2 linked regions of the Natronosporangium hydrolyticum genome follow. The protein of the gene in region 1 interacts with the protein of each later gene in a pairwise test. Links are inferred from orthologs where the notes say so. Each region holds a gene or a part of one and is shown on either strand. Other genes may lie near its edges.

Region 1 (11,481 bases):
GACAGGACGAGGTACTCCTCGCCGCTGTACTTGACCTCGGTACCGCCGTACTTGGAGTACAGGACCGTGTCCCCGACATTGACGTCGAGCGGGATCCGCTTGCCGGAGTCGTCGACCCGGCCCGGGCCCACAGCGAGGACGGTGCCCTCCTGCGGCTTCTCCTTGGCGGTGTCGGGAATCACGATGCCCGACGCGGTAGTGGTCTCCGCCTCATTCGCCTGGACCAGAATCCGGTCCTCGAGCGGCTTGATCGCAACCTTCGTCGCGGTAGTCACGGGCATACCCTCCTGGGGTATCTGAAATGGCGTTACGGTCTCCCGTCGGTCCCGTCGTCGCGGGTGCCGGCACCGCCGGGTTTAGCACCCGCGTACCGCGAGTGCTAACCGCAGATTATGCCCCGACTTGGCACTCCGTCAAGGCGAGTGCCAGTACGCCACGCCACAATATCCATGGGTTTTCTGCCGCCGGTCGATCCGGTCCGGTGCCACGGCGCCCCGACGTTTGGCATGCTGGGATGAGGCACCCTGGTGACCACGGTTCACCGACGTGCACGCCCACCACACCAGACCCATGCGGAGGCGATCGGAATGCAGGCTAGTGTCGGCGACCGACTGCACGTGCACGGCAATAAGGTAGGCAACGCGGACAAGGTCGCGGAGATCATCGAAGTCCGGGGCAAAGGCGGCGCCCCGCCGTACTGGGTCCGGTTCCCGGACGGTCGGGAATCATTGGTCTTCCCCGGCCCGGACAGCGTGGTCGAGACCGCCGAGGGTCGGGTCCGCTGACCCCGAAAGGTCATCCGACGGCCGTCGGATGACCTAGACAGACAGGAGGTGCCGCGGTGGCGGCGAGGACGGGCCACGGGCAACGCGGACTCGGCGTCGGAGCGGTCCTGCTGCTCATCGCCGCTGGCTGCACCGGCGACGGCTCCGGCGACGCCACCGCCACCACCGCTGCCACCCCCAGCCCGTCCCCGGTCGACCTGGTCACCGACGACCCGCACTATCCGGCCGAGGCCCAGGAGTACGCCGAACTCACGGTCGCCGCCTGGGCAGCGCCGGACCTTTACCGCCTGGGCGAGCTCGCCACCAACAATGTCCAGCAGGAGCTGTTGGAGCTGCCCGGGCCGCCGCAGCGCGGCTGGCGGCTGATCGACTGCGCACCGGACGAGCCCGCGGCTACCACCGAGTGCGCCTTCTACAACCTCGACGGCGACCAGCTGTGGCTCACGGTCGAGGCGGAGCAGCTCGGCGACGCCCAGGCGGTGACCGGCGGTGGGTTCGACCCGATCGCGTTCCCGGACGAGCCGCTGGCGTACGTGGCCGCGTACGTCGAAGCCTGGCAGGCCGGCAACCAGGCCCGGATGCAGGCGCTGGGCGCTGACGCGGTCGCCACCACCTTCGGGGACTTGCCACCGGTCGGCGACCCCAGCTACCGCCTCGCCGAATCCACCAACGCCTTCACCACCGTCGTGATCGACTTCGACCCGGCGGCCACCGACGACGAGGCGGACCGATCACCCGGCTCCGACCCATCGCCCGGCCCCGACCGGTCACCCGACGCGGACCCGACGCCGGTCGTGGTCACCGTCTCGGTCAACCCCTCGCTGCTCGGCGAGGCGGCGGCGCTCCGGGCCGCCGAGCCCGACCGCACCTGACGCCGCCCGACCGCCGATCATGACCCCGGACCAGTTGGCGACCCTGCGGACCCCCGCCGGGCAGGCCGCGCTGGCGACGGCCGCGAGCGCCGGTGACGACCCGCTCGCCGCCGCCGCCACGCTCCGCCGGCACGGCATCGCCGCCGACCTCGCCGCCGCGGCGCTGACCCAGGCCCGGCTCCGCCGCCGGGCGGCGGCGAAATGGGGTCCGGCCGCCGCCGAGCTGTACTTCACCCAGACCGGGCTGGAACAGTCGACCCGCGCGGTCGTGGCGCGACGCCGAGCGCACCGGCTCGCCGCGGCCGGGGTCCGGCGACTGGTCGACCTGGGCTGCGGCATCGGCGCGGACAGCCTGGCCGCCGCCGCGGCCGGGATCGACGTGGTAGCGGTCGACGCGGACCCGCTCACCGCGGCGGTGGCCGAGGCCAACGCCGCCGCCCTCGGGCTCGCCGACCGGGTCACCGTCCGCTGCACCACGGCGGAGTCACCGGCGGTCACGGCCGAACTGGCCACCGCCGACGCGGTCTTCTGCGATCCGGCCCGCCGCCGGGCCGGCACCGGCCGGCGTACCTTCGATCCGGCCGCCTACTCGCCGCCGTGGAGCTTCGTGGCGACGCTGCCGGACCTGGTCCCCCGGACCGTGCTCAAACTCGCCCCTGGGATCGACCACGCGTTGCTGCCGGCGGCGGCGGAGGCCGAATGGGTCTCGGTCGGCGGCGATCTGGTGGAGGCGACCGTGTGGTGCGGCCCGCTGGCGGTCGTGCCCCGCCGCGCCACGCTGCTGGCGCCGGACGGCACGCCGCGGGGCGAGCTCACCGGCGACGGCGCGCACGACGCCCCGGTCGGGCCGGTCCGCCGGTACCTCTACGACCCCGATCCGGCGGTGCTCCGTACCCACCTGGTCGCCGAGTTCGCGGCGACGGTCGACGGCACGCTCGCCGACGACCAGATCGGCTACGTCTACACCGACCAGCCGGTCGAGACGCCGTACGCGCGCGGGCTGGAGGTGCACCAAGTGTTGCCGTTCTCACTCAAGCGACTCCGGACCGCGCTGCGCGAGGCCGACATCGGCCAGGTGGAGATCATGAAGCGCGGTACCGCGCTCGTACCTGACCAGGTACGCCGGGAGCTGCGACTGCGGGGCACCGGCGCGGCGACCGTGGTGCTGACCCGGGTCGCGGACGCCCACACCGCCCTCATCTGCCGCCCCCTACGCTGAGCGGGTGGGCTCGGCGAACACTCCGGCGGTCGCGCTGCTGCGGCGACAGCGGACACCACACGGGCAGCACCCCTACGAGGTGCCGGTCGGCGCAGAGTACGGCCGGTCGGTCGCGGCGGCGCTGGGGGTGGCCCTCGAACGGGTCTGCAAAACCCTGGTGGCCACGGTCGACGGGGTGCTGACCGTAGCGGTGGTGCCGGTCAGCGGCGAACTCGACCTGAAAGCGTTGGCGGCGGCGGCCGGCGGCAAGCGGGCGGCGGTGGCCGACCGGGCGGCGGCCGAGCGGGCAACCGGATACGTCCGCGGCGGCATCAGCCCGTTAGGGCAGAAGCGGCGACTGCCGACGGTGGTCGACGCCTCGGTGACCGAGTTCGACACCGTCTACGTCTCGGGAGGCCGGCGCGGTCTGCAGGTGTCGCTGAGCCCGGCGGATCTGATCCGGCTGACCGACGCCACGGTCGCCGCCATCGCCCGGCCGATCATGAGCTAGCCCTCCCCGGCCGATCATGAGCGAGACAGCCGACACGCCCGGCGTGTCTGTCAACTAGCTCATGATCGGCCGGGAGAGAGCTCATGATCGACTCGGCGAACTAGCTCATGATCGGCCGCCCGGGTTCCTAGAATGGGCGATATGAGCCGAAGGAGCCATGAATGTCGTTATTGACGGTCCGTCGCCCCGGGGTAGTCACCTTCGTCGCGGTGGTCGTACTGATCCAGGCGGTCATGGCCGCGGCGGTCGCGCTGGTGACGATCGGTCTCGCCGGCGACGACCGGGTGCAGTCCGCCACCGGCCTCGGCACCGCCGGCCTGGTCTGGACCGGGATCGTGGAGGCCCTGGTCGCAGTGGTCCTCTTCGTCGTCGCCGGTGGACTGCTCAGCGGCGCCCAGGGTGCCCGCCTCTTCGTCGCCATCGTCGAGGGCATCCGGATGGTCACCGCGGTGATATTCATGATCGTTTACCACACGGGCGGCTACCTCTACAACGCCGTCATCGCGGTGATCATCGGGCTCTTCGTGCTCTGGGCGCTCTACGTCTACCCATCCTCCGACGAGTACTTCCGCCGCAGCATCCCCGAGCGGGACTTCAGCGGTCGACCGGAGTGAAGTCCCACTCGTGCGCCGGCCGCGCGACCAGCTCGCTCGGCGGCTCCGGCAACGGCTCCGGCTCACCGCGCCAGTGCGAGATCACCACCACCCGATCGGTCGACGAGTAGACCTCGCTGCCGGCGTACCGGGGATCGTGCTCCACCGCCGACAGCGCCGTCGAGCACACCCAATCGACCAGCTCCGGCACCCGGTCTGGGTACCCGCGTACTTCCCACATCCGGACAATCACCGGCTCGGACACTCCCTGCTCCTCGAGAAACGTCAGACTCGGACGGTGCTCACCGGCAACGCCGAATCCGCCGGTAGGTCCAGCCGGCTTGGCTCGGCGCCAGCGGCCACCAGGTGTGAACCGAGCGCGGCCACCATCGCCCCGTTGTCGGTGCACAGCGCCGGGCGGGGCACCCGTAGCGTCAACCCCGCCCGCGCGCACCGGTGTTCGGCGAGCAGCCGCAGCCGCGAGTTCGCCGCCACCCCGCCCCCGATCACCAGCGTCGAGACTCCATGCGCCTGACAGGCCGCCACCGCTTTCCGGGTCAGCACGTCGGCGACCGCCTCCTGGAAGCTCGCGGCGACATCGCCCATCGGCACCGGCTCGCCCGCTCGCTGCCGGGCCTCCACCCAGCGCGCCACCGCGGTCTTCAACCCGGAGAACGAGAAGTCGTACGGATGCTCGGCGAGGTCTTTCGGGGCGGTCAGGCCGCGCGGGAACGCGATCGCCTCGGGGTCACCCTCCCGGGCCGCCCGGTCGATCGGCGGCCCGCCTGGGAACGGCAGCCCGAGCAGCCGCGCCACCTTGTCGAACGCCTCCCCCGCCGCGTCGTCGATGGTGGCGCCCAACGGCCGGACCCGGCCGGCCAGGTCGTCGACGAGCAGCAGCGACGAGTGGCCGCCGGAGACCAGCAGCGCGATCGCCGGCTCCGGCAATGGGCCGTGCTGCAGCGTATCCACCGCCACGTGCGCGGTGAGATGGTTCACCCCGAACAGCGGCTTCTCCGCGGCGAGCGCATACCCCTTCGCCCCGGCCACCCCCACCAGCAGGGCGCCCGCCAGCCCGGGGCCGGCGGTCACCGCGATCGCGTCCACATCGGCCAGCCGCACCCCGGCCTCGGCCAGCGCCCGCTGCATGGTCGGCACCAGCGCGGCGACGTGCGCCCGGCTCGCCACCTCGGGCACCACGCCGCCGTAGCGGGCGTGCTCGGCCACGCTGGAAGCCAGCGCGTCGGCGAGCAGCGTGTGGCCCCGGACGATCCCCACCCCGGTCTCGTCGCACGAGGTCTCGATCCCCAGGACCAGCGGCTCCGACTCACTCACGAGCCATCACCAGCGCGTCGGTGTTGCTCGGCTGGTAGTAGCCGCGGCGGACCGCGATCGCGGCGAACCCGTGCCGTTCGTAGAGCTGCTGCGCGGCCGCGTTGTCCACCGCAACCTCCAGCAACACCCGGGTCGCGCCCCGCCGGGTAGCTTCATCCAGCAACGCCGTCAACAGTCTCTCCCCGATCCCTTGCCGCTGCGCCGCGCGGCGCACCGCCAGGTTGTTCACCCATGCCTCCTCGGGCGCCATCACCGCCAGCCCGGCATAGCCGAGCACCACCCCCGCCGCATCCCGGGCGACCAGATAATAGTGGTCCTGCTCAAGTTCACTGCGGAACATCCCGGCCGTCCACCGCTCGGCACCGAACAGCTCCTGCTCGATCGGCAGCAACTCGTCGATGTCGGTCGACCGCATCCGCTCGACCCGGATCGTCTGCGCCATCCGCCCCACTCCCGCGTGGCCCCCTGTCCGCGTGCCCGTTCCCGCGTGCCCGTGTCCGGGTGCCCCGTTCCCGCGTGCCCGAGTCTCACCCGGGCGTCACCGGCTTCGGGGTGCCCGGCTCGGCCGCGTCCGGGCGCCGAAGATACCTCGGGGTCAACGATTCACCCTCCGCGCCGGCGACGATCCGCGCCGCCGCCACCTCGACCAGCGCCACCGGATCCGGATAGACCGGTTCAGCGGCGACCGGCACGCCGAGCGCCGCCCGATAGCGCAGCGCCCCCTCGCCGTACCCCTGGCCGACGCCGTGGGCGGCGATGGTCGGCAGCAGGTCCTCCGGCCTGGCCACGCCTGGCCCGGCCACCCGGGTCCGGTCCGTGTAGATCGCCCAGTAGATCTCTCGCCGCCGAGCGTCGGTGGCGACCAGCCCGTTGCCGGGCAAAATCGCGCCGAGGCCATCCAACGAGCAGACGTCGTAGGTCGGGAGGCTGAGCGCCTGCCCCATCGCCGCGGCGGTGGCCAACCCCACCCGGAGGCCGGTGTAGGGGCCTGGGCCGGTGCCCGCCACGATCGCGGTCAGGTCCGCCGGCCGGCCGCCGGCCTCGGCCAGCGCCGCCCGCACCAGCGGCGCCAGGTGCTCGCCGTGGCCGCGAGGATCGACGTGTCGCCGCCGCACCGGCTCAGCCGCCGCCTCGCCGTCAACGAGCCGCACCACCGCGACCGAGGTGGCCGCGGTCGCGGTGTCAATCGCCAGAACCAGCACGGTCGCACTCTACCGGGGCAGGCAGTTCGACCAGCCGCTCCGGCCAGTCCCCGCCGCCGGTGAGCGTCACCGTCCGGATGTCGTCCTCCCGCCGGTCGATCCGCACTCGCAGGTGGGCCGGGGCTAGCTGCTCCACCACACCCTCACCCCACTCGACCACGGTGACCGACTCCTCGGCGGTCGCGTCCAGATCCAGATCGTCCACGGCGACCCGCGGGTCCACGTCAATGCCCAACCGGTACGCGTCGACGTGCACCAACGGCGTCGTACCGCCGGCGGCCGGGTCGGGCCGGTGCACCCGGGCGATCACGAATGTCGGGGAGGTGATCGGGCCGACCACCCCCAGCCCTTCGCCGAGCCCCTGCGCGAGCACGGTCTTGCCGGCGCCGAGCGGCCCGGTGAGCACCACCAGGTCACCGGGGCGCAGAGCGGCTGCCAGCGCCCGCCCGAACTGCCGGGTCGCGGAGACCGACGCCAGCTGGTACGCGGCGGTCTGGTGCGCAGCGGTCACGCGAGCTTCTCCAGGAACTCCAGCAACGCCTCGGTGACCACCTCGTGGTGCTCCAGTAGCACCATGTGGCCACTGTCGGGCACCAGCACCAGTTCAGCCTCGGGCAGCCGCGCTTTGATCTCCTCCGAGTGGCCCATCGGGGTGATCTCGTCGAGGTCGCCGCAGATCAGCAACACGGGTTTGTCCCGCAACGCTTCCAGGGTCGGGTACCGGGAGTGGGTGTAGAGCGTCCGCACATACCGGGCCACCGTCTCGGTGGAGGTCTTGTCGTTCATCCGCGCGACGTAGGAGACCAACGCCCGGCTCGGCGACGGCGCGCCGAACCCATACCGCTGGGTGAGCAGCCACGCCAGCTGTTTCGATGCCCGGCGAGCGCGGTCGATCACCCCGCCGGTCATCCGGGTGGCGCCGTTGACCAGCGGCAGCAGCGGCCGACTCGCCCGGGAGAGCAGCTCCGGCATGGCGGTCGCGGTCGCCTCCAACCGCCCGGCCGAGGTGGCGATCAGGACCACCCCGGCGACCCGCTCGGCGAACAGCTCCGGGTAGCGCTCCGCGAAAGCCATGATCGTCATGCCGCCCATGGAGTGGCCGACCAGCACCACCGGCTCATCCGGCGCCACCTCGTCCAGCAACACCTTCAGCGCCTCGGCGAGCTGCACCAGCTCATACTCGCCGGCCGCGAGCCGACCGGAGCGGCCGTGGCCGGGCTGGTCGTAGTAGACCGCCCGCCAGTCGCCGCGCTGGGTTAGCTCCTTGCGCTGGAAGTGGAAGACCCCCATGTTGAGGCAGAAGCCGTGGACGAAGACGAGGGTTGGCTCCCCCTCCGACTCGGCGCGGGGCGCCACCTTCTCCGCGAAGTCGGCGTCCAGCTCGATGCCGTCGAGCCGGTCCACCACCTCCGCGTAGATCTCCACCCCGTCGGTGGTCTGGACCGTCACCACCTCGTCATAGGCGGCCTGCCCGAACTCCTCGGTGGCGTACGGGTCGTCGTGCTCGCCCGGCCGCCGGCCGATCGCCCGCCCGGCGGCGAGCCCGATCGCCACGCCAGCGGCGGTCAGGCCGACGGCGGCGCCTACCAGCCCGGCCCGACGGGCCCGGCGCGGTCTCGGAATCTGTCGCTCATTCGTCATGGTCGTACACCCTGGGGACCCGGGATCCACCGAACCTGGTCACAATCTCGTAGTTGATCGTGCCCACTGTCTCTGCCCAGTCGTCGGCGGTGGGTTCCCCGCCGTCGCCCGGACCGAACAAGACTGCCACATCACCGGCTGCCACCGGATCGTCGCCGCAGTCGATCATGAACTGATCCATGCACACCCGCCCAGCGATGGCGCGGCGTCGCCCCGCCAACTGCACCGGCCCGGCGCTGGAGGCGGCCCTGGGCACCCCGTCGCCGTAGCCGAGCGGCACCACCGCCAGGGTGGACTCCCGCTCGGTGCGGTAGGTGTGGCCGTAGGAGACGCCCTGCCCGGCCGGGACCCGTTTGGTCAGCATCACCCGGCCCCGGGCGGTCATCGCCGGCCGCAGGCCGAAATCTTCGCCCGCCACCGGCGAGAGGCCGTAGAGCGCGATCCCCGCCCGGACCAGCTCGAAGTGGGTGTCCGAGCGGGTGAGGACGCCGGCGCTGTTGGCGAGGTGCCGCAACCGCGGCCGGATGCCGAACCGCTCGGCGCTCGCCAACCCGTGCCGGAACTCGGCGATCTGATGGTCGGTGTCCGGGTGCAGCCCACCCGGGTGGATCAGATGGCTCCACACCCCGACCACCTCGACCTCGCCGCCGGCCTGCGCCTTCCCGGCCGCCTCCAGCAACGCTGGCCACTCGACCGGGGTCGCGCCGCCGCGGGCCAGGCCGGTGTCGAGCTTCAGATGCACCTGGGCCGGCCGGCCAGCCTCCCGCGCCGCCGCCGCGAACTCCTCAAGTTGGGCAGCGCTCGCGGCACTTACGTGAACCTCGGCCGCGATCGCCGCGGCCGCTGGGGCACCCGGCGCCAGCAACCAGGCGAGCACCGGCGCGGTGATGCCGGCCTGCCGCAGCCGCAGCGCCTCGTCGACGGTGCAGACGCCCAGCCAGGTCGCGCCAGCGGCGAGCGCCGCCCGGGCCACCGGCACCATGCCGTGCCCGTAGCCATCCGCCTTCACCACGGCCATCAGCTCAGCGCCCGGCGCTGCTTCCCGCAGTCGCCGGACGTTGTGCCGGATCGCCGCCAGGTCCACCCTGACCTCGGCCTGCCACATACCCCTACCTTACTTTGGCGGGCCGACCATCTGCCCTGGGTTCATGATCGGCGGCGGATCAGCCGGTGCCCTGCAGGATCGAATCCGGCGTCGGCAGTGCGGCAGCGACCGCCATGGCGGTGACCGGCCCGGCCCGCTCCGCTCGGCGCCCGGCCCAGCCGTGCAGATAAGCCGCGCTGATCGCCGCCTCCGCGGGCGGCACCCCGCCTGCGAGCAACGCCCCCAGCAGACCACAGAGCACGTCGCCGGTGCCGGCGCTAGCGAGCGCCGGGGTTCCGGTCGAATTCACGTACGCGGCCCCGGCCGGCGTCGCGACCACCGTCCGATCGCCCTTGAGTAGCACCGTGGCGTTGGTCCGCGCCGCCAGCTGCAACGCCGCCTCCACCCGATCCGGACCCGGATCACGCCCCGCCAGCCGGCTGAACTCTCCGTCGTGTGGGGTGAGCACCAGCGGCGCCCGCCGCTCCCGCAACGCACCCGCGAACGAACCGTCCACCAGTAGGTTCAGCGCGTCCGCGTCGAGTACCACCGGCACCGGCGCGGCCAACACGCTGCGCAGCACGGCCGCCGCGGCGTGGCCCTGGCCGAGCCCGGAGCCGCACGCCCACGCCTGCACCCGGCCAGCGGCAGCGACGCTCTCCGCCACCACCACCGCCGGGTAGGCGGTCACCACCTGCGACGCCGCCGACCCGGCGTACCGGACCATCCCGGCCGGCCCGGCGAGCGCCCCGGCGACCGAGAGCAGCGCCGCGCCGGGGTAGCCGGCCGAACCGGTCGCCACCCCGACCACGCCGCGGGTGTACTTCGAGGCTCGGGGCCCAGGCCGGGGCCACCAGGCGGCGATGTCGGGCAGCTCCGGCACCGAGACCGCCGGACCGCTGCGCAGATACGGGTCGAGCCCGATATCGACGAGCTCCACCCGCCCCGCGAGCGGTGCGGCCGGGCCCACCACCAGCGCCGGTTTGAGACATCCAAAGGTGACGGTCAGGTCGGCCGGCAACGCCACCCCCGGCACATCGCCGGTGTCGACCGCGACACCGCTCGGGACATCCACCGCAACCACCGGCGGGGCGCCCCCGTCGGCGGCGCGCAGCTCCGGCAGCCGGGCCGCCAGCTGGGCTGCGGCCGGCCGGAGCCCGCCGGTCGCACCGATCCCGGTAATCCCGTCCAACACCAGCTCCAGCGCGTCGGGCAGCTCGGTCACCACCCGCCCACCGGCGGCGCGCAGCGCCGCGAGCCCGCCCCGGTGGGCCCGGTCCGGGGTCAGTAGCAGCGCGGAGACGCTGGCGCCGCGGCGGCGCAGCCGCGCCCCGGCGTATAGCGCGTCGCCACCGTTGTCCCCCGAACCGACCAGCAGCAGCACTCGGGCGCCGTAACAACGCCCGTACCGTTGCTCAAGCAGCCACGCGCAGCGCCGCGCCAGGCCGGCCGCGGCGCGCTGCATCAACGCCCCCGGCGGCACGGTCGCCATCAGCGCCTGCTCCGCCGTACGGACATCGGACACCCGCCAGGCATGCCTCAACTCGCATCGCCTCCCATTCCGACGCTCCCCTCAGCCACCACGACCGCCGAAGCGATCCCGCCATCGTGCGACAACGATAGGTGCCACCGCTTTACCCCCCGCTCGGTGGCGACCGCGGCGACCGTGCCGGAGACGGTCAGCCACGGTCGGCCGTCCGGGTCGGCGACGATCTCGCAGTCGTGCCATCGCATCCCGGCGGGCGCGCCCAACGCCTTCGCCACCGCCTCCTTGGCCGCGAACCGAGCCGCCAACGACTCCGGCGACCGCGGATTGCCGGAGTCGGTGAGTCGCTCACCCTCGGTGAAGAGCCGCTCGGCCAACAGCGGGGTCCGGGCAACCGCGTCGGCGAACCGCTCCACAAGCACCACATCGATCCCGATCCCGACGATCACGCCGCCACCCTACCGGCGCCGAAGATCCGCCGGCCGAGCCGCGCCGCGCCGCCGGTTGGCTACTCGACCGTCACCGACTTGGCCAGGTTGCGCGGCTGGTCCACGTCGTGCCCGCGGGCGGCGGCGATCTCACAGGCGAAGACCTGCAGCGGCACCGTGGCCACCAGTGGTGCCAACAAGGTCGGCGTCACCGGCACCCGGACCAGATGATCGGCGTACGGCGTGACCGCCTCGTCGCCCTCCTCGGCGATCACAATGGTGCGGGCGCCCCGGGCCCGGATCTCCTGCAGATTCGAGACCATCTTGTCGTGGAGCACCCCCCGAC
Region 2 (11,314 bases), 4.3 Mb from region 1 along the record:
AACCGTTCCCGGCGTTGGGTACGGAGTCGTTGCCGGGCGTCCGGGCTGACGAACATGCCGAGGCCGCGGCGTTTGTGGACGATTCCCTCCTCCACGAGGATGTGAAAGCCCTTCGCGGCCGTGGCCGGGTTGATCCGGTAGAAGGCCGCGTACTGGTTGGTGGACATCACCTGGTCGCCCTCCTGCAGCGCGCCGCTGAGGATGTCTTCTTTGATCCGCTCGGCAATCTGTTGGTAGATCGGACTCCGGTCGTCGAACACGCTCCTACCGGTCCCTTAGTCCGTCGGTTCATTAGTCATGTAACGAACCATAGCGCCAGTGCGGCCAGTCGGCAACCCCGCTTGGGTGAGCGAACCCTCAGATCGGCAGCGCCGTGCTCAGATCAGCAGTGCAGTGACCTCGGCATCGCTGGTCTGATCGAAGGTGTCGTAGAACCGGCTCACGGCACCGAAGTTCGGCGGCGCCAGCGGGCAGACGATCTCGTCCGCGGCCTGCCGCAGCCGATCCAGCGCCTCCGGCGCGGCTACCGGCGCCGCCAACACCACCCGCTCGGCTCCGAGCGCCCGCGCCACCGTCACCGCGGCCAGGGCGGTCGCGCCCGTCGCCAGGCCGTCATCCACCACGATCGCCACCCGGCCAGACAACGCCAACGGCCCCCGACCGCTGCGGTAGCGCTCCTCCCGGCGGGATCGCTCCGCCTCCTCCTGGTGCTGCACGGTGGTGATCTCCTCGGCGGTCAGCTGGGCGGCGATCTCCTCGTTGCGCACCAGCACGCCGCCCGGTCCGATCGCGCCGAAGGCCAGCTCCGGCGCGCCCGGCACCCCCAACTTCCGCACCACCAGCACATCCAACGGCGCCGCCAACTGGTCGGCGACCGCCGCCGCCACCGGTACGCCACCGCGCACCAGTCCGAGCACGATCACATCGTCCCGGTCGGCGTACTCGGGCAGATGCGCCGCCAGCACCGCGCCCGCGGCCGCTCGGTCCGGATAGGTCGTGGCCACCTATCCAGTCATACGCCTTCGGTGCCCCGCCGCCCAGCGAATCACGTCGACTTCGCCCGACCGGTTACCGGCCACGGAGCGGTCACTAGCGTGGCGCCGACAGTGGTGGGAAAATCCCAGCATGAACGGATCAGGCTCGGCATCGCCGGAAGTGCTCGAATGGGCGGCTGCGTCGACCACCCGGCCGGGCTGGTGGCACCGCCTCGATCCCCGGATAGCGCAGCTCGTCAGCTGCCTGGGCCTCGCCGCGCTGGCCGGGGCGCTGATCGTCGAATGGCAGGTCGTCGAGCTCGCCACCGTCAACCGGTTCGACGTCGAGGTGTCGGCCGCGGAGACCCGGCTGGCCGGACTCGGTGCCTGGGGGACCGGGTTCATCGTCGGGGTGCTGTTGCTGCTCGGGGCGGTCGGAGCGGCCCTGTACGGGCCGCCGGTGACCCGCGCGGTGAGCCGGGCGGCCGGCCTAGCGGTCGGGGCCGGCACCCTGGTGGTGCTGCTCGGGGCGGTGGTCGAGCTGCGCGAGTCGGCGCCGCAACAGATGGGCTTCCCGCTCTTCACCGGGCTGCCGGCGGAGGAGCTTGAGGTAACCGTGGGCCTGGGCGTCTACGCTGGCTTCGCCGCGGTGCTGCTGCTGGTGTTGGCGCTGGCGTTGGTCCGGCCGGGGGTCACCGCAGCCACCCCGTTCCCGCACGCCGCACCCGGCGAGCTGCGGCCGGAGCCAGCGATGGCCACCGAGCCGCCCGCCACTGGCGACGCGTTCCCCGGCAACGAGTTCCCCGCCAATGGGTTCGCCGACCCCGACTTCGCAGTCGACGGGCAGCGCTCTCCGGCGGCGGGTTATCACGGCGCTCCGGCGGATGGACCGAGCGACCTGACGGTCGGCCCATCCGAGCCGTTCGCCGGCCCAGCGGATGGGCGCGAGTGGCGTTAGCCGCCTCACCACCGGCCGATACCCTTTAGGGATGACCGTGCGCCTGTACGACACCGCCACCCGGCAGGTGGCCGACCTGGTCCCCAAAACCCCCGGTCAGGTCGGCATCTACCTGTGTGGTCTTACGGTGCAGTCGGCGCCGCACATCGGTCACCTACGCTCCGGTGTCACCTACGACGTGCTGCGCCGTTGGCTCCAGCACCGGGAGTTCGGGGTCACCTTCGTCCGCAACATCACCGACATCGACGACAAAGTGCTGATCAACGCCGCCGCTGCCGGCGTCCCGTTCTGGTCGCTGGCGTACGCCAACGAGCAGGTCCTCGCCGCCGCGTACCGCAGCCTCAACGTGCTGCCGCCGACCTACGAGCCGCGCGCCACCGGGCACATCCCCGAGATCCACCAGTTGATCGAGGAGCTGCTGGCGGCGGGCCACGCGTACCAGGCCGCCGACGGGTCCGGCGATGTCTACTTCGATGTCGCCACCTACCCGGAGTATGGGCAGCTCTCCGGGCAGCGGCCGGCCGATATGCAGCCAGCCGCCGACGGCGACCCCCGCGGCAAGCGGGATCCCCGCGACTTCGCACTCTGGAAAGGCGGCAAGCCCGACGAGCCGGTGGAGGCCTGCTGGGCGAGTCCCTGGGGGCTGGGCCGGCCGGGCTGGCACATCGAGTGCTCGGCGATGGCCCGCCGTTACCTCGGCGCCGAGTTCGACATCCATGGCGGCGGTATCGACCTGATCTTCCCGCACCACGAAAACGAGATCGCCCAGTCCCGCGCGGCCGGTCTGCCGTTCGCCCGCAATTGGGTCCACCATGGATTGCTCAATCTCGGGGAAGCCAAGATGAGCAAGTCCGAGGGCAACGTGCTCGACCTGGCCGCGGTGGCGGCGCTCGGCGTACGCCCGGTGGAGCTGCGCTACTACCTTGCCTCGCCGCACTACCGGTCCCGGATGGACTACTCCGACGAGGCGCTCACCGAGGCCGCGGTCGCCTACCGGCGGCTGGAAGGGTTCGTCCAGCGGGCGACCGAACGGGTCGGGCAGGTGGCGCCGGGGCCGGTCGGGGCCGAGTTCGCCGCCGCCATGGACGAGGACCTCAACACCCCGCAGGCGCTCGCCAGCGTGCATGAGCTCCTCAAGGAAGGCAACACCGCGTACGCGGACGGCGACGACGACCGGCTGCGGGCGGCGCTGGCCGGCATCCGCGCCATGCTCGCCGTGCTGGGCGTGGACCCGCACGACCCGGCCTGGCGGGCCGCGGGCCGCGACGACCAGCTCCGCGGCGTGGTCGACGAACTGGTCGCGTTAGCCCTACAGCAGCGCGAGGCGGCCCGGGGCCGGAAGGACTACGCCGCCGCCGACGCGGTGCGGGACCAGCTGAAGCAGGCCGGAGTCGTGGTGGAGGACACTCCGCACGGCCCCCGGTGGACGATCAACGGCCAGTGACGACGGCCGTCACCTGGCCGACAAAAGGAGTGGAACCAGCATGCCCCGCGATCCGCAACCACGAAGCAAGCGCACACAGCCGAAGCCGCCGCAGTCAGCCGGCAGCGGCATCAAGCGACGCGCCAGCCTCAAGGGGAAAGGTCGCACCCTGCCGGCCGAAGAGCGACCATGGCACAAGGCGTACTCCGGACCGGAGCCGCTACCCGCCCGGACCGCCCGGAGCCAGGAGAAGGACCGGAAGAAGGCGGCAGAGCGGGCCGCCAAGCTCGGCCGCAGCGCACCCGGCAGCGGCGGCGGTAGCGGTAGCGGCAGCGGTGGCCGGAGCCCGGTCAAGGCCAAGCCCCGCGGCCAGGCCGGCAGCGGCAAGGACGGCAGCGAGCTGCTGGTCGGGCGGAACCCGGTGGTGGAGGCGCTGCGCGCCCACGTCCCCGCCACCGCGCTCTACCTGGCGGTCGGCATCGACGTAGACGACCGGGTGCACGAGAGCATCCGCACCGCCGCCGACCGTGGCCTGGCGGTCATGGAGGTCGGCCGCGGCGAGTTGGACCGGCTTACCGGTGGGGTGCTGCACCAGGGCATCGGCCTGCAGGTGCCGCCCTACGCGTACCTGCCGTTCGAGGACGTGCTGGCGGCGGCGGTGGAGCACCAGCAGGCGCCGCTGCTGGTGGCGCTGGACGGGGTGACCGACCCCCGCAACCTCGGGGCGGTGATCCGCTCCGCCGCGGCGTTCGGCGCCCACGGGCTGTTCCTGCCGCAGCGTCGAGCCGCCGGGATGACCGCGACCGCCTGGCGGACCAGCGCTGGCGCGGCGGCCCGGCTGCCGGTGGCCCGGGTCACGAACCTCACCCGGTCGCTGAAAGCGTGTCAGGAGGCCGGCTTGGTGGTGGTCGGGCTCGACGCGGACGCACCGACCAACCTCTACGACCTGGAGGCGGCGGTAGACCCGCTGGTGGTGGTGGTCGGCTCCGAAGGGCGAGGGCTGTCCCGGCTGGTCGGCAACACCTGCGACCTGCGGGTCAATGTGCCGATGTCGGCCGATGTCGAGTCGCTGAACGCCAGTGTGGCGGCGGCGGTGACGCTTGCGGAGGTCGCGCGCCGTCGACGGGTGGATGCACGCGGGTCGTAGGATCGCACCCGTCGGCCCACCTCGACCGCGGGCCCACCCCCGACAACCGGAGCCCTCGCCATGACCGAGTACCACCAGAGTTCCACCCCGCCCGCCGGCATGCAGACCGCGGCTTACGACGCGTGGCAGCCGACTCACACCACGCAATTGGTGGGGCCGCCGCGCCGGCGGATTCCGGGCTGGATCCTGGCGGTGGCGGTCGCCACCGCGGTCGCCTCGGTGCTCGCCTTCGTGACCGTGCTGGTGTGGCCGGGCAGCTCCCGGCACACGGTCGCCGGGCCGCTGGCGTTCCACGGGTTCGCGTCGGTCGGCGGGCTGACCTTCGACGAGCGTTCCCGCACCACGATGACCGCGGTCCACCACGATCAGGCGTACGTGGCCTGGGAGCAGGGCGGCGATCTGCAGGTCCGGGCGCTCGACATCGCCACCGGCGCGGAGCGGTGGAGCGCGACGGTCACCGGCGCGCCGCGGTGGCACCGGCTGATCGCCAGTCCACACGCGCTGCTGGTGCTCGCCGACGAGCCCAGCGCGAGCGCGCCCCGACCGCTGTACGCGCTCGACCCGGACGGGGGTGCCCAACTGTGGGAGACCCAGGTCCACGGCAACGACCGGTTCATCTTCACCGAGGGCAGCCTCGGGCTGCTGGACCGCGAGGGCGAGCGGCTACGCGGCATCGACTGGCATAGCGGCGACGACCGATGGCAGGTGGAAGCGCCCGGCCCGGCGTACGCCACCGGAGTGAACACACCCGCCAGCTTGGCGCAGCCGACCAGCCCGACCGGGGTCAGCCTCAGCCCGGACAGCGACGACAACCGGATCGTGCTGGTCACCGGCGACCGGTCGGTGCGGGTGGTGGAGACCCGCGACGGCGGCACGATCGCAGATCGGGCCAACGTCGCCGACGCCGACAACGACCTCCTGCTCGCCTACGAGAACCGGCTCTTCGTCGCCCAGGGGCTGCAGAACGGGTACCGGGTCGAGTCGTACGATCTGGACAATTTCTCCGGCTCGGCGCAGGTCATCTATACCGCGAGCGACCCGGAGCGGCAGGTCGAGGCGTTGGAGCCCTGCGGCGAGGAGCGGGTGTGCGTGCTCGACCAGGTCCGCTTCGATGACGAGACCACCGCGGCGGCGGCGCTCGACGCGGTCGACGGCGGCGAGGTGTGGCGCACCGACGTCCCCGGCGGGCAGTACGCGATCCCAGTGGGCGAGTGGCTGTTGGTCAACGGTCAGCTCGACGGCGGACCGGAGGTGACGGTGCTGAGCGACGCTGGCGACGTCCGTGTCGGCCCGGAGCCCGGCAGCGGGGTCCGGGCGAACGACGGCAACCTGCTGATGTTCGCGGCCGACCCGCGGCAGAGCGACGCCGAGGTGCAGGCGGCCGGGCTGGCCGTCGGCACCGCCGCCCCGGAGGATCTGGGCCGCCTACCGGCGGTCGACCCGGCCACCTGCAACTGGAGCGACCGGTTCGTCATCTGCACGAGTCAGGACAGCGCCAGCATCTGGCGGTTCGCCGAGTAAAGCTGCGCCGATCATGAGCTTAAGGGCCGACACGCTCGGCGTGTCGGCCCTTAGAGCTCATGATCGGCGCGGGTGTTACAGCCGCTCGCCGGTGACCGAGTGGAACAAGTGGTGCTCGCTGGAGGGCTTCAGGTAGACCGTGTCGCCCATCGTCGGCATGTCCTTGCGGTCGATCGTCGCGACGAACCGCTCCGACTCGCCATCCAGGTCGGCGTGACCGTAGACGTTCGCGGTGGCGCCGATGTCCTCGACCAGCTCCACCACAATCCCGAGACCGCCCTCGGACGGGCCGACCAGCTTGGTGTCCTCCGGCCGGAAACCGATCGTCACCCTGCCGTCGCCGCCCTCCTGGGCCGCCGCCACCTGCTCGCGGGTCATCGGTACGGTGACCTTATCCAGCACCGCGCCACCGTCGGTGAGCGGGACGGTCTTGATGTTCATCGCCGGCGAGCCGATGAACCCGGCGACGAAGACGTTGCCGGGGGTGTCGTAGAGCACCCGGGGGGTGTCGCACTGCTGCAGCACCCCGCCGAGCAGCAACGCCACCCGGTGCCCCATGGTCATGGCCTCGATCTGGTCGTGGGTGACGTAGACCGTGGTGGTCCCCAGCTTCGCCTGCAGGGTGGCGATCTGCGACCGGGTCTGCACCCGCAGCTTGGCGTCGAGGTTGGAGAGCGGCTCGTCCATGAGGAACACCTGCGGCTCCCGGACGATCGCCCGCCCCATCGCGACCCGCTGCCGCTGACCACCGGAGAGCGCCTTCGGCTTCCGGCCGAGGAACTCTTCCAGCTGGAGCAGCTGAGCCGCCTCGCGCACCCGACGGTCGATCTCCGACTTCGGGGTGCGGCGCAGCTTCAGCGCGAACGCCATGTTGTCGTAGACCGACATGTGGGGGTAGAGGGCGTAGTTCTGGAAGACCATCGCGATGTCGCGCGCCTTGGGGGGCAGGTGCGTCACCTCGCGGTCATCGATGTAGATCGAGCCCTGGTCGACATCCTCAAGGCCGGCGAGCATCCGCAGGCTGGTCGACTTACCACAACCGGAGGGGCCGACCAGCACCAGAAACTCGCCGTCGCCGATCTCGAGGTTGAGCTTGTCGACCGCCGGTTTCTCAGTGCCCGGGTAGATCCGGGAGGCGTCGCTGAACGTGACCGTAGCCATCGGGGGCCATCCTTTCCACCGGCAGGAACGTGCCGGACGATCCGAGTAGAAAGAACCGGCGCGCTCACGGGCGAGCACGCCGGTGCAAGTGACGGTAAACATATTCGGTTCCCCGCCCGTTGCCAACCCCCACCCGTACGGTTTCCAGAAAGTTGCGGCCGACCCGGCCCGTCTGAGGCGCCTGCCGTGATCGAAGGTTCGAATCGCCCATCCGGCCGATGTCTGGGGCATAAGCGGCGGGCTTAGAATGGTGGCGTCGGGTGATCAGGGCATCACGTAAAGATCATCGACATTCGCTCGGGAAGACTGTGGCAACCCAGTACGACGGGAGGCTCTGCCAGGTGTCACGTCCACGGCATCCTGACAAAGAGCTGGAACTGATCCTCAAGGAGGCCGAGGATAAGGGATGGCGGGTTGGTCGAGGTAACAAGTACTACAAGATGTACTGCCCTTGCGCTGATCAACACACCAAGACTGTGAAGATTACCCCTCGTTCCGGCTACCTTAGGAACCTGTTGGGCCAGCTACGTCGCGCGACCTGCTGGGAGAAGATGGAGGGGCGATGACCACCTACTACTTCGTGATGGACCTGGAGTTCGCCACCGACGGACCAGACTCGCCCGACGACTTTGATGCCTTCGCTGACCGGGTGCTGGACGCGCTGGGGGAACTCGAAGAGGCTGACTCGGGCATCGTTGACCCGGACGTAACGGCCAGTCTGACGAAGCGGACCTTGTCGGTCCTGATGGGTGTGGTGGCCGACTCTCGCGACGATGCTCGGCGGTTGTTCGCAGCAAACGTCCGAACCGCGCTCCACGTCGCAGGCTGTGGCACCCCCGGGTGGCCGAACGTTCCGGGGCAGTTGCCGGCACCTTACGAACCGGACTACGCGCCTGCTAGTTGAGCCGCAGGACGCCTGCGGCGAGCAACGTCCGCTGGCGGCTGAGCTGATCCGCCACCCGCAACACGGCGGCTAGGGCTCGGGCCTGGTGGTGGAGCCGACGAGGGGACTCGAACCCCTAACCTGCGGCTTACAAGGCAGCTGCTCTGCCAATTGAGCTACGTCGGCGCGGTGCGGCACGTCTGCCACACCGGTAGCGATGCTACCGGTCCAGCCCGCCCTCGCAGGTCGGGGCCCGCCCCGCTAGTCGTCGGTGAGCTCCTCGGAGGGGAGCACGGCCTGCTCATCCGGCCGGTGGACGAGCACCTCCCCGAGGAACGACTCCACCGCCCGGGCCAAACCGACGTCGCGTCCCGCCTCCTCCGACAGCCACCAGCGGTGCTTCGCCACCTGCACGAAGAGCTCCGGCGGCTCCAGCTTGCCGCGCATGTCCGGCGGCACCGCCCGGACCACCGGTTCGAACACCTCGGTGAGCCACCGGTGCGCAGCCTGCGCCTCGTCGGTCAGGTCGGTCTCCGCCCGGTAGGCGTCGAGGTCGTTGAGCAGCTGCCGGGCCTGGTTCTCCTCGGAGTCGAGGCCGGTCAGCCGCAGCAGCCGCCGGCTGTGGTAACCCGCGTCCACCACCTTCGGGCGCACCGCGTACGCCTCGCCGCCGTCGGCGAGCGCCATCGACACCTCGGCGACGTCGAACCCCAGCTCGTTCAGCCGGCGCATCCGCTTCTCCAGGTGGTGTCGGTCGTCGCGGCCCACCACCTGCTCGTAGGTGATCTCGTGCCAGAGCCCGCGGTAACGGTCGATCACGTCGTCGGCGACCTGCTCCGGGTCGACCGACGGGTGCAGCATCTCCCCGGCGGCGAGGTCGAGCGCTTCGCCGAAGATGTTGACCCGGGCGATCTCCAGGTCCTCGTTGCGCTGTCCGTCGGAGAGGGTGGGGCGCAACGCAGAGGTCTCGGCGTCGACCAGGTAGGCGGCGAAGGCGCCGGCGTCGCGCCGGAACAGCGCGTTCGACAGCGAACAGTCGCCCCAGAAGAAGCCGGCCAGGTGCGCCCGCACCAGCAGCACCGCCAGCGCGTCCAGCAGCCGGTTCAGGGTGTCCGGGCGCAACGTGTGCGAGAACAGGGCCCGGTACGGCAACGAGAACTGCAGGTGCCGGGTGATCAGCGCCGGGTCGAGCGGCTCCCCGTCCGGGCTTTCCCGGTCGGCGACCACCGCCACCGCGCGTACCGACGGGAAGTCGAGCCGTTCCAACGTACGCAGTAGGTCGTACTCCCGGTCGGCGACCCGCTCGCCGATCTCCTTCACCGCGTAGACGGTGCCGTCGAGCCGCACGAAACGCACGATGTGCCGCGAGATGCCCTGCGGCAACGCGACCAGCTTGTCCGGTGGCCATTCGGCGAGCGGCACCGACCAGGGTAGGTCGAGCAGCGCCGGGTCGATCAAGGCTGAAGTGATCCGCACCTGACAAGCATGCGGTACGGCCCCCGCGGGTCGATAGGGTGGCGGGCGTGCAACGGGACACGTCGCTCGCGACGCGACAGGTGCCACGGGATGCGATATTGGCGACCGCGGCCGCAGCCGGCTTCGTGGCGATCACGGCGGCGCTCGCCGTCGGCGGGCCGCTGCTCGAGCTGGACCTGCTGGTGCGGGAGTGGTCCGAGGCGCACCGCCCAGACTGGGCGGACACGCTCGCTCGGGTCTTCAACCGGATCGGGCAGGGCGCCTGGCTCATGATCATCTCCGGCCTGCTCGCCGCCTGGCTGGGGTGGCGACGCCGCACCGCCGGCGCCCCGTGGCGGGTGGTGGGGCAGCCGCTGCTCTACGGGGTGTGTACCGCGGTCATGATCGTGCCGACGGTGCTGCTGATCAAGGCGATCACCCACCGCGCCGCGCCCAGCTCGGACCTGCCTCCGGAACAGACCGTGGAGCTGTTCGGTTCGCTGCCGGCCGGCGAGTACGCCGCCGGCTATCCCGGCGGCCACGTCCTCAATACTGTGGTCTGGTACGGCGTCATAGTGGCACTGATCACCGCGGTGCTGCGAGAGTACGGCCGCGGGGATCCGCCGTTGTCGGTGCGGCTCGCGATCCGGTTGGTGCCGTTCGCGATCGTGCTCTTCACCACCACGTACCTGTCGTTCCACTGGCTCACCGACGGGTTGGCCGGGCTGGCGCTGGGGTTGGCGATCGACCGGCTGCTGGCGGTGCTGCGCCCGTACCTGTGGCCGACGGTGCCATGACCACACTCGCCCGCCGGCTCGGGCTCCGCGACGCGGTAGTGATCGGGCTAGGTTCGATGCTGGGCGCCGGCGTCTTTGTGGTCTTCGCGCCGGCCGCGGCCGAGGCCGGCACCTCAGTGGCGTTGCTGGTGGCGTTGGGCATCGCCGGCCTGGTCGCCTACTGCAACGCCAACAGCTCGGCCCGGTTGGCGGTGCGCTATCCGGAGTCCGGGGGCACCTATGTGTATGGCCGGCGCCGGCTGGGGGAGGTGCCCGGCTTCCTCGCCGGCTGGAGCTTCGTGGTCGGCAAGACCGCCTCCTGCGGAGCGATGGCGCTGACCATCGGCGCGTACCTGTGGCCGGAGCAGGCCCGGCTGGTGGCGATCGCCGCGGTGCTCGGCCTCACCGGGGTGAACCTGCTCGGGGTGCAGAAGACCGCCCGGGCCACCCGGGTGCTGGTCGCGGTCACGCTGCTGGTGTTGGCGCTGGTGGCGGTCGTCGGGTTCGGCTTCGCCGACCCGGCGGTCGGCCGGCTCACCGGCGGCGAACCGGCCAGCGGTTACGGCGTGCTCACCGCGGCGGGTCTGCTCTTCTTCGCCTTCGCCGGGTACGCCCGGATCGCCACCCTCGGCGAAGAGGTACGCGACCCGGGGCGGACGATTCCGCGGGCGATCCCGCTCGCGCTCGGCCTGGTGCTGGCGATCTACCTGACGCTGGCGGTGGTGTGCCTGCTGGTGCTGGGGCCGAAGCGGCTGGCGGCGGCGACCGCGCCGCTGGCCGAGGTGGTGGCGGTGACCGGGGTGCCGGCGCTGGACTGGGTGGTGCGGATCGGCGCCGGGGTGGCGGTCACCGGGGTGCTGCTGGCGTTGCTGGCCGGGGTGGGCCGCACCGTGATGGCGATGGCCCGGCAGCGGGATCTGCCGGCGCCGCTGGCGGCGGTCCACCGGCGGTACCAGGTGCCCCATCGGGCCGAGTTGGCGGTCGCGGTGGCGGTGGTGGCGCTGGTGTCCTTCGGT

Evidence for each region.
Region 2: the proteins of JQS43_RS04250 (region 1) and rlmB interact in binary tests that used the Escherichia coli proteins (3 or more experiments, as listed by UniProt). The link is inferred for Natronosporangium hydrolyticum from one-to-one orthologs.

What each region holds. Positions count from the first base shown.
Region 1 is NZ_CP070499.1:913,064-924,544, reverse strand. Bases 8,533-11,481 are described here. They hold JQS43_RS04250 (NAD(P)H-hydrate dehydratase), read right to left. Parts: upstream 10,765-11,481; coding sequence 9,301-10,764; downstream 8,533-9,300. Other genes in these bases: glmS (glutamine--fructose-6-phosphate transaminase (isomerizing)), read right to left, coding at 11,216-11,481; JQS43_RS04245 (holo-ACP synthase), read right to left, coding at 10,761-11,156; alr (alanine racemase), read right to left, coding at 8,533-9,242. In the rest of the region: co-chaperone GroES, read right to left, coding at 1-281; JQS43_RS04310 (DUF1918 domain-containing protein), read left to right, coding at 588-785; JQS43_RS04305 (hypothetical protein), read left to right, coding at 842-1,657; JQS43_RS04300 (class I SAM-dependent methyltransferase), read left to right, coding at 1,677-2,876; ybaK (Cys-tRNA(Pro) deacylase), read left to right, coding at 2,881-3,366; JQS43_RS04290 (hypothetical protein), read left to right, coding at 3,528-3,980; JQS43_RS04285 (hypothetical protein), read right to left, coding at 3,961-4,212; tRNA (adenosine(37)-N6)-threonylcarbamoyltransferase complex transferase subunit TsaD, read right to left, coding at 4,245-5,294; rimI (ribosomal protein S18-alanine N-acetyltransferase), read right to left, coding at 5,287-5,736; tRNA (adenosine(37)-N6)-threonylcarbamoyltransferase complex dimerization subunit type 1 TsaB, read right to left, coding at 5,822-6,496; tRNA (adenosine(37)-N6)-threonylcarbamoyltransferase complex ATPase subunit type 1 TsaE, read right to left, coding at 6,477-7,007; JQS43_RS04260 (alpha/beta fold hydrolase), read right to left, coding at 7,004-8,137; more of alr, read right to left, coding at 8,127-8,532. UniProt on the Escherichia coli protein: Bifunctional enzyme that catalyzes the epimerization of the S- and R-forms of NAD(P)HX and the dehydration of the S-form of NAD(P)HX at the expense of ADP, which is converted to AMP.
Region 2 is NZ_CP070499.1:5,163,438-5,174,751, reverse strand. What follows is about bases 2,678-5,459. They hold rlmB (23S rRNA (guanosine(2251)-2'-O)-methyltransferase RlmB), read left to right. Parts: upstream 2,678-3,416; coding sequence 3,417-4,502; downstream 4,503-5,459. Other genes in these bases: JQS43_RS23375 (PQQ-like beta-propeller repeat protein), read left to right, coding at 4,563-5,459; cysS (cysteine--tRNA ligase), read left to right, coding at 2,678-3,376. Also shown: JQS43_RS23400 (GntR family transcriptional regulator), read right to left, coding at 1-260; JQS43_RS23395 (phosphoribosyltransferase), read right to left, coding at 378-1,004; JQS43_RS23390 (hypothetical protein), read left to right, coding at 1,126-1,932; more of cysS, read left to right, coding at 1,964-2,677; more of JQS43_RS23375, read left to right, coding at 5,460-6,023; JQS43_RS23370 (ABC transporter ATP-binding protein), read right to left, coding at 6,099-7,184; JQS43_RS23365 (hypothetical protein), read left to right, coding at 7,747-8,088; JQS43_RS23355 (DUF4032 domain-containing protein), read right to left, coding at 8,329-9,543; JQS43_RS23350 (phosphatase PAP2 family protein), read left to right, coding at 9,591-10,319; JQS43_RS23345 (APC family permease), read left to right, coding at 10,316-11,314. UniProt on the Escherichia coli protein: Specifically methylates the ribose of guanosine 2251 in 23S rRNA.